DNA from 3 places in the Gottfriedia sp. S16(2024) genome. Region 2 is predicted to be linked to each of the others. Evidence: riboswitches for the same ligand, from Rfam matches in the RefSeq annotation. Region 2 holds a riboswitch; each other region holds the start of a gene.
The links. Region 2 has a riboswitch for cobalamin ahead of AB1282_RS21210 (ABC transporter substrate-binding protein). Riboswitches for the same ligand answer to the same signal wherever they lie in the genome.
Positions count from the first base shown of each region.

Region 1 (3,286 bases), 690 kb from region 2:
TTTCTGATATACTGAATAGTAGGTTGGATGGCATGTGTGGCCATCATCGTATTTGGCGTAGGTGGGGCCAGTACTCGGGACGGATTAGATAGGTTTTGTGATGTGAAAATGTAACGGGTTGATAAGATGTAATAGAGTAACAATGAAATTGTTGCTTATGGAACGGCTGTAGTAGTCGAGAAAATATAATTAAAAAACCTTGTAATTACAAGGTTTTTTTATTTTAATTTTTATAGAATTAAATAAAAAATAAAAAAAGTGCGGACAATTTCACGCACAAATTTACAAGAAAACCACACGAAGAGTTCTCTTTTTACTTGTCCTTAAATAACAATAAGTTTTAAAAAAAGAAATGTCGATATTTAATTTCTGCTATTTCTATATTAATTCAATTACTTAAACAGGATGAAGTTATTGGCGGTTAGCGTTTTCTTAAAAGAAGTCTAAAAACTCTTGAAATATTAAATCTGATAGACTAGTATATTAATATATAATAAATTAAATATTAATTTGTTAACAATTAGTTAAGATGCCTTAGGGCTTAATAGGGAATCTGGAGCATTACCAGAACTGTCCCCGCAACTGTAAGTGTGGACGAAATAGACAAACCACTGAAACGTTTATATGGACGTTACGGGAAGGGTCTAAAGTAGGAAGATACACAAGTCAGGAGACCTGTCTTAGCTTTTAAAGTTTCGAGTTCTTCGGGGGTTGAGAAGATGAAACGTTTGGACAAAAAGGATTATTTATTAACTTTCTTTGTGCTGGCGTTTTATCCGTTCAACTTATGTTGAACGGATTTTTTCGTTTTAATGATTCTAAATCATTTTTTTATGCCTCTAGAAGAAACAAGTCTTTTTAAAAATTGAATAGATTAGGATTGGTGCACAATGAAAATTGTGCTTAATAGGGAAGTACGGTTTAAATCCGTCACGGTACCCGCCACTGTAAGGGGAGTTCATTGCAGATGTCACTGAAGGAATTTGGGAAGACGCAATAGAATGATGAACCTAAGTCAGGAGACCTGCCTTTACCTAATAGCTTCAATCAACCTACGGGAACATAGGTAGAAGTGCTGAACTTACATCGCTATTTTTTGTGTGTATATATTCTGCACCCCTATGTTCATAGGGGTGCTTTTTTTATGAAAAAACGAAAGGGAGTGTGTGACATGACTACTTGGAATTTACAAGGAACGAAACACCATGTTTTCATTTGTAACGGCAGCAGCTGTATGAGAAAGGGTGGGGAGGAAGCGACACAAGCAATACGGAATGAAATCACCAATTTAAGCTTAGATTCAATCATACATACTACAAGAACGAGATGCAATGGGAGATGTAAGGATGCACCCGTTGCCATCGTCTATCCTTCAGGGACTTGGTATAAAAACGTAACCCCAGAAGTGGGAACTACGATTGTAAAGCGTCATCTGGCGGAAGGTCATTGCCTTCAGGAGCATTCGATCTATCAATATTCCGAAGCTGGATTCATACATCCAGAAGGGTCGGAATGCATCGAAGGAATACAAAAAGCGGTTAAAGAAAAGATTTAACAGCGGATAGTAGCTGGATTCTAGTTTGAAATTGTGAAAGGTGGCGTAATAGTGTGAAAGGCAAATTATTGGTAATTGGTTTTGGCCCTGGTGATGAAAAACATATTACCGGACGGGCAAAGGAAGCCATCCAAGAAAGTGATATCATCATCGGATACAAAACCTACGTTGATTTAATCAAGGGATTAATAGCTGGAAAGCAAATCATCAGCACAGGAATGACAGAAGAAGTGAGCCGTGCCCAAGAGGCTGTGAAACAAGCTGAGCTCGGTTACACGGTAGCTGTCATTTCGAGCGGTGATGCCGGTGTATATGGAATGGCAGGACTTGTTTACGAAGTGCTAATTGAAAAAGGCTGGAAAAAAGACTCAGGGGTAAAAGTAGAGGTGGTTCCTGGCATTTCTGCCATCAACTCCTGTGCTGCTTTATTAGGCGCGCCGGTCATGCATGATGCCTGTACGATTAGCTTAAGTGACCATTTAACACCTTGGAGTTTGATCGAGAAACGAATCGAAGCGGCAGCTCAAGCTGATTTTGTCATTGCCCTATACAATCCAAAAAGCGGGAGAAGAACACGGCAGATCATGGAAGCACAAAAAATTCTATTAAAATATCGCTCGCCAGACACCCCTGTAGGATTGGTAAAGAGCGCCTTCCGTGATAGTCAAAAGATCGTCTTAACCAATTTACAAGAGATGTTAGATCATGAAATTGGCATGTTAACCACCGTTTTAATAGGCAACTCTTCAACATTTTTCTACGATGAATTAATGATCACTCCGCGTGGTTATCAGCGGAAGTATACATTAAATCAGGCAATTCAGCCTTTGAAACCGCATCAGCGACTGCAAAAGGAAGCCGAACCATGGGCACTGGAGCAAATGGAAGATGTAATGCCGATAAACAAGAAATCAGTCACCCCAACCTCAGTGAAAGAGTCGCCAAGAGAGTTGGCTGAGGAAGCCTTGCAAATGAACCTTGGTGAGACCTATGGACGAAACCAAGATTTAATTGTGAAGCAAGACTTTCAATCTATTTTTGAGGTAGCGGTCAGCCCTGGTGTCGTCAATAAAAAATTTACCGCGCATCAGATGGTTATTCTTTCCGAAATTGTCGGAGAAGAAGGAGTCATGGAATACACACAAGACCATTTTATGAAGCTGCAAATTTTAACCTCTAAGCCTGATGAGATTATTAAAAAACTAACTACAGCCAACTTTTTAATTGCTCCTGTTGGCGACGTATTAACCGTAAAAGCATGTGATTTTTGTGACGGAGAAAAGAAGGATTCCATTCCTTATGCCGATGAGCTACAAGAAAGGCTTGGTGGCATAGAACTCCCAAAAGAACTGAAGCTTGGTGTGAATGGCTGCGGCATGGCCTGTTATGGAGCCGTAAAAGAAGATATTGGCATTGTCTACCGTAAAGGAGCGTTTGATTTGTTTTTAGGAGCCAAGACAGCAGGAAGAACCGCTCATACTGGCCAAATCGTAGCTGAAGGAATTGCACCGGACAAAATTGTGGGAATCATAGAGGGGATTGTTCAAGAGTACCAACAAAAGGCCTATCCAAATGAACGTTTCTATAAATTTTTTAAACGGGTCAAAGAGGTTCAAGGTTTTGTGTATCAGGATATCACACCAAACCTTAAAATCGAAGCGGCTGTTTGCGGGGAATAAAGGAGAGAAGACTAGCGGTAATTGGAAGGTAAGGCATTTAAAAAACAAAGGG
Region 1 covers NZ_JBFLUO010000001.1:3,742,009-3,745,294, forward strand. Annotated here, with positions in the region: cobalamin riboswitch at 511-697, shown strand; cobalamin riboswitch at 865-1,046, shown strand; gene AB1282_RS17640 ((2Fe-2S) ferredoxin domain-containing protein) at 1,172-1,555, shown strand; gene cobJ (precorrin-3B C(17)-methyltransferase) at 1,609-3,234, shown strand.
Region 1: linked by a shared signal. The riboswitch ahead of AB1282_RS17640 ((2Fe-2S) ferredoxin domain-containing protein) and the one ahead of AB1282_RS21210 (ABC transporter substrate-binding protein) in region 2 are both predicted to bind cobalamin.

Region 2 (3,286 bases):
TAATATTAAGAAAGAAATGATTAAAAACGGTAATAAACTTAGAGAGTACTGAATGCCTCTCCCACCAATATTACCCATTAACCATCCAATTACTGCACGTAATTCATTATTTGAAAAAGTTATAAATAATGACAACAATGCAGAACAAAATGAACTTATGATAATTCCACCTAAAATAATTGTCTCTACATTAAGTGATCGATCCAGTTTTCTAACAAAGAGTAATAATAAAATAAGTGTACCAAATCCAAATAAGATACTAACTACTGGTAATGTAAAATAAGTAACAAAAGGTAAGCTTATTTGAAAAAACAATACAAACACTGCACCTACAGAGGCGCCTGAAGAAACACCTAATGTAAAAGGATCAGCTAAAGGATTTTTAAGTATTCCTTGAAACGCAACACCTGCCAATGAAAGGCACGCACCGACTAATCCAGCTAACATAACCCTTGGCACTCGTATATTCATGACAATTGTTTGAATATCAGCTGGAACATAATCAGTTTTAAATATAGCATCTGAAAAGCTAGAAATAATAGAAGAAAAGGGAATCGATGTAGACCCAATCGAAACCCCTAAAATAAATAAAAAAATTAATAAGATAATTGGAATTAAAAAGATTAAATATGTATTATTTATAAAGCTCTGGGTAAACCGCCTTTGCAATTGCTTCGACTCCCTCTGCAAGTCTTGGACCAGGTCTAGATGTTGTATCTGAATTAACATCATATACACGGTGATTTTTAATTGCGTTTACTGTTTGCCAGTTTTTCCTAGCCATTACAGTTTTTTCTAAATTTGGAACATAATATCCATAAGTTGTTAAAATCACATCAGGATTCGCTTTAATTGCTGATTCCTCACTATACTTTACCCAACCTTTTTCACTTTCAGCTACGTTTTTAGCATGAACAATCGAAAGCATTTCATCTAAGAAAGTACCTTTACCTGCTGTATAGATTTCTGGCGGACCAGAAATTTCAAGCCATACCTTTGGATTCGTAGTTGCTTTAGCTGTTTTTTTGCTAATTTCATCTAATTTTGTTTTCATACCAGTTACAACTTTTTTCGATTGCTCGGTTTTTCCAGTTATTTCTCCAACTTGTTGAATTGTATCATACACATCATTAATAGTTGCAGCATTTTTTACGACAAAAACATTAATCCCAGCTTGTTTTATCTGTTCTAAACCGTCAGCAGAAATTCCTAAACTTGATTCATGAGCTAAAACTAAATCAGGTTTCAATGAAATAATTTTTTCAACATTATATGTCATATCGGCATTATTTCCGCCAACTTTATCAATTGATTTTACTTCTTTTGGATAATTGTCAAAATCTGTTACCCCTACTACATCCTTGCCATCACCAATAGAAAATAAGATTTCAGTATTACTTGGAATAAGTGATACGATTCTTTTAGGTGCCTCTTTAAAGCTAATTTCTTTGTTCGTTGCATCTTTAACAGTCATTGGAAAAGTTGCTTGTTCTGTTTTACTTACATTCGATTTTTTTTGTGTCGTATCATTATTACAACCAAATAATCCTAAACACAATAACATAATGATAAAACTTGATAAAAACTTTTTCATTTAAATCCTCCTAAATAATTGAAATACATAAAAAAAACCCCATTCATTTTGAACGGGGCTGAAACAACATAAAAATACAAGAAGTCTTGCAACTGCTGCTTCAAATCCTTACTCCCCGAAGAATTGAACAAGGATGAATTTAGCAGGTCTACTGACTTTGTTTCAACCTACTCCGACCTTCCCATTCTTTCGAACAGTGGCTATTCGTTTCGTCCACATTACAGTTGCGGGGACAGTTCTGGATTATACCAGATTCCCTTTTAAGCAATACTTGCACTAAACTCATCAATATTTCATTAATTCAATCGTAAGATAAATTGGGTAAGAATTCAATTATTTTATTTATATGTTTATGATTTTACTAACATTTTATTTGTTTTTTGTGTGTTTTGTAGAAATTTCTTCTCTAAACATATGGGAAATATGTTTTATATGAAACAAGATTACTCTACATCTTTTTCGTTCATTCGTAAATTATGCGGTATTTTAACTTTAAATGTCGTTCCCTGTCCTACTTCACTATAAACCTGGATGGATCCACCATGTGCTGTAACAATATTTTTAACGATTGATAAACCTAAACCTGTTCCACTTCTACCTCTTGTACGAGCTTTATCTGCCTTATAAAAACGTTCAAATACAAATGGTAAGTCTTCTTTTGAAATCCCTGCACCTGAATCAATAAAATTAAATGTAGTTGATCTTTCATTTTGATTTACTGAAACAATTATTCTTCCATTTTCATTCGTATGTCTTATTGCATTATCAATTAAATTTGTAAAAACCTGTTCCATTCGATCCTCATCTATGTAGATATTCAAATGCGAAACATTGTCGATTTCACCAAATAGCTTAATATTTTTATCCTTTGCTAGACCTTTAAACTTACGTAAAATTCGATCCACAAATTGTACTAGAGGAACGAACTCTCTATTTAATTCGGTAAAACCGTTCTCCATTCTTGCTAAATCTAACAGATCATTTACTAAACGCCCCATTCTAAGAGACTCATCATAAATGATTTGTGACAATTCCTGCATTTCTTCTTTGGATTCTGCTACCCCATCAACAATCGCTTCGCTATAACCTTGTAATAAAGAAATAGGCGTACGTAGTTCATGAGAAACATGCGCTATAAAATCTTTTCGCATCTTTTCTAAACGTCTTTGTTCTGTAACATCTCGAATCACCGCTACAACGCCTCTTATATTTGTTTGATTATAAAGGGGCGACATTAAAACTTGCCAATTGCCTTGATCAAAATGTAATTCGATAAATTGCTTTTTCTCACTTTCGACTACTAATACAAATAAATCTAATAACTCATTTGTTAAAACAAGAGAAGAGGGATCTTCTAACTGATCATCATTAAGCATTTTCAAAAAGCGTTCAGCTGGTGGATTTGATGTCACGATTTGACCTTCTTTATCAATCGAAATTACCCCATCTACCATACTTGTAATAATATTAGAAACCTTCTCTTTCTCTTGTTTTAATGCATTCATATTAAAATTTAATTGTTTACTCATCTTGTTAAATGAATACGCAAGCTCTCCAATTTCATCACTTGAATGGATCGGTACTTTCACATTAAAATTTCCTGAAGTCATACTACTTACAACTTCTTTCATTTTTCTAAGAGGAGCTGTAATTTTAGAAGAAAGAAAGAATGAGAAAAATGTTGTTAATACG
Region 2 covers NZ_JBFLUO010000001.1:4,434,255-4,437,540, forward strand. Annotated here, with positions in the region: gene AB1282_RS21205 (FecCD family ABC transporter permease) at 1-669, opposite strand, end outside; gene AB1282_RS21210 (ABC transporter substrate-binding protein) at 635-1,594, opposite strand; cobalamin riboswitch at 1,719-1,890, opposite strand; gene AB1282_RS21215 (ATP-binding protein) at 2,038-3,286, opposite strand, start outside.

Region 3 (3,286 bases), 1.2 Mb from region 2:
TAAATGAAATGGTACTGGTCTTCTAAAATCTTCTTCATTAATGGATTCTAATTCATTACGAGTTGATTGATTTTTTTCACTAAGTTGTTTTAAATTTTCTAAACAATTACTTGCATATTTAACTTCATTATCAAACATGCTCGCTTTGTTAATTAATAAACTTTTTAATATAACTAACTCTTCCAATTTTTCATCGGCAAACGCTAATGCATCAAATAATGTTTCATTTAATAAATTCTCTTCAGTTTTTGTAACTGGTACGTGAAGCAAACTACAAGATGGTTGAATCCACCAATCTTTGGGACTTATTTCTTCTTTGAGAGAATTCAAAAACTTAATGCAATCATTTAAATCATTTCTCCAAATATTACGCCCATTAACTATTCCTACACCTAGTACTTTGTCATTTGGAAATCCGTGCTCGAGTATTGACTGTAAATTTCCATCTTTACCGTGTACAAAATCAAGTCCAATGCCATCTACAGGGAATGAAATTAGTTCTTCATATTGTTCAACTGCTTCAAAGTAAGTTTGTAGCATTATTGATAATGAAGGGACAGCTTTTGCGATTTGAGCATAAACTTCTTTCATAAACCGAATATCTTCGCTTGATTCTTCTAACACAAAACATGGTTCATCAATTTGTACCCACTCAACACCTTCATTCTCAAGCTCTTTAAGCATTTGAATATATAGGCTTACTAGATTATTAATTATGTTTCGTTTTTCTTCTTCTTGGTAACCTTTTGCTAACTGTACAAATGTATAGATTCCTAGAATGACAGGTTTCGTTTTTATACCAAGCTCAAGTAATGCCTCTTTGTATGCTTCTAACGGCTTATTGTATAGTAATCTAGATTGCTTGTCCTTTTGATATTCAGGTACGATATAGTGATAATTTGTATTAAACCACTTCGTCATTTCACAAGCTACAATGTTTTTACTACCCCTTGCTAATGCAAAATATGTCTCTAGACTAGGTTTTTCATTTATTTCACCAAATCGACTAGGAATCCAACCAAACATAGTAGCAATATCTAACACATGATCATAAAACGTAAAATCATTTACAGGGACTAGCTCCACACCTAAATCGTGCTGTTTCTTTATTGAGCTTATTCTCAATGATTTCATTTCTTTTTCAAATTCTTCTTCATTAATTTTCTTTTGCCAAAAGCTCTCTAACGTTTTTTTCCATTCACGATTTTCACCAATTCTCGGATATCCTAAATTACTTATTTTTACCATTTTTTCCCTCTCCTTTTATCTAAAATAAAAAAGCATTTTTATCTCATAAGAGACAAAAATGCCTTTAAGTTGGAAAACATAAATAATTAGAATACGTTAACTTAAGCTTTCTTTCCATAAGGCACCTCCCTATCTCTCGTAGGTCAAACAGCGTCGTTAGAATAGGCAGGTCTCCTGACTTAAGAATCTTTGTAAATAAAAGCCTTCCCTAAATTAATAAGTGGCATCTTCTTATTTACTCCTCTATTACAGTGGCGGGACCGTGTTGGAATTAAACCAAACTTCCCTTTTAAGTAAATGATTTCAAACTATGATCTTCATTTACACCTATTCCCTACTATTTAGTTTTCATCATTTTGTCATAAAATGCAAAAATAGTCAAAATATTTATTTTTTATTTTCCGTATAAATTTTAAAAAAATTTTTATTTTAGGTTAAATAGATACTGCTGATTCATTATACAGACAATAAAAAAATGCACTCGCATGATAATCTCATCCATCTTAATTACTGGTTGATTTTATAATACGAACGCATTGATTGTTAAAAAAATTTATTTTTTTATTGTATAACTATAGTACCTCTTATTATCAAACTAAGTGATTGATCAGTTAGCTACCTTTTCATCTGTTTGAGCATCTAATGGTACACGTTTTCCGATACCGAAAGCATAAAAACAAATGACAAGGATTGCCAAGAAAATAATTCCCACAATAAGTGATATACGCGTGTCATCATTAAACCACATACCGATTAGGACCAAAACTAAATAAGCTAATGTTAAGTAGTTAGTAAATGGTGCAAAAGGCATTTTAAAAGGATGATTCTTAATTTCATCTCCCTTTACTTTTCTGAAACGAATATGACTAATTAGAATGACAAACCACGGGATCATCCCAGGAAGTACGCTTGCACTGTATACATACACGAATAAGTTTTTTGGTGCAATAAAATTTAAAATAACGCCGATTACTAAACCAATTAGTACACCAATCGTACCGAATAAAGGCACTCCGTTATTTGAGACTTTTGTAAAATATTTTGGAGCTTGTCCATTTACACCTAATGTATATAGCATGCGTCCTGCGCTATAAATACCACTGTTACAACCAGACATTGCAGCAGTGATTACTACAAAGTTAATAATTCCAGCAGCTGCTGTAATACCAACTTTTGCAAAAGTTACAACAAACGGGCTACCAATCGAATTTAGTTGGTCCCAAGGGAAAACCGTTACTATTACAAAAATAGCACCAATATAGAAGATTAAAATACGCCAAATAAGACTTTGAATCGCTTCTTTTAATGTCTTTTTCGGATTTTCTGCTTCTCCAGCTGTAATACCAATTAATTCAACGCCTTGATAAGCTCCAACAACTAGTGAAAGTGCAAAGAAGAAACCTGACCAACCACCTGTAAAGAAGCCGCCATTTTTCCAAAGGTTAGATATTCCAATCGCATTTCCTCCGTTTCCTAAACCGAAGAAAATTAGACCAAACCCTGCAACAATCATCAATAAAATTGTAACGACTTTAATCATTGCAAACCAAAATTCAAATTCACCAAATGATTTAACGGAAATTAAATTTGCTGCACCAAGAATCACAATTGCAATAATTCCTGGTATCCAAGCAGGTAGGTCTGGAAACCAATACTTCATATATGCCCCAACTGCAATAATTTCTGACATTCCAACAATAACCCACTGGAACCAGTTACTCCATGCAGTCATATACCCAGCTAAAGGGTGGATATATTTATGGCCAAATGTCGCAAATGAACCTGTACTTGGCTCTAGGTAAAGCATTTCCCCCATTGCACGCATAATGAAGAAGATAAAAATCCCCGAAATTGCATAAGCAAGCATTACTGATGGGCCTGTCCAATGAATTGTACTCGTTGAACCCATAAATAATCCTACACCGATTGTACCGCCTAATGCAATCATCTGAATATGGCGCGCTTTCAATCCTTTTTTCAATTCCTTTTGTGCCATTCTATTTCCTCCCCTTCCTGATGAAACAAGTGTCACTTTTTG
Region 3 covers NZ_JBFLUO010000001.1:3,186,408-3,189,693, reverse strand. Annotated here, with positions in the region: gene metE (5-methyltetrahydropteroyltriglutamate--homocysteine S-methyltransferase) at 1-1,248, opposite strand, end outside; cobalamin riboswitch at 1,396-1,594, opposite strand; gene AB1282_RS14920 (amino acid permease) at 1,856-3,244, opposite strand.
Region 3: linked by a shared signal. The riboswitch ahead of metE (5-methyltetrahydropteroyltriglutamate--homocysteine S-methyltransferase) and the one ahead of AB1282_RS21210 (ABC transporter substrate-binding protein) in region 2 are both predicted to bind cobalamin.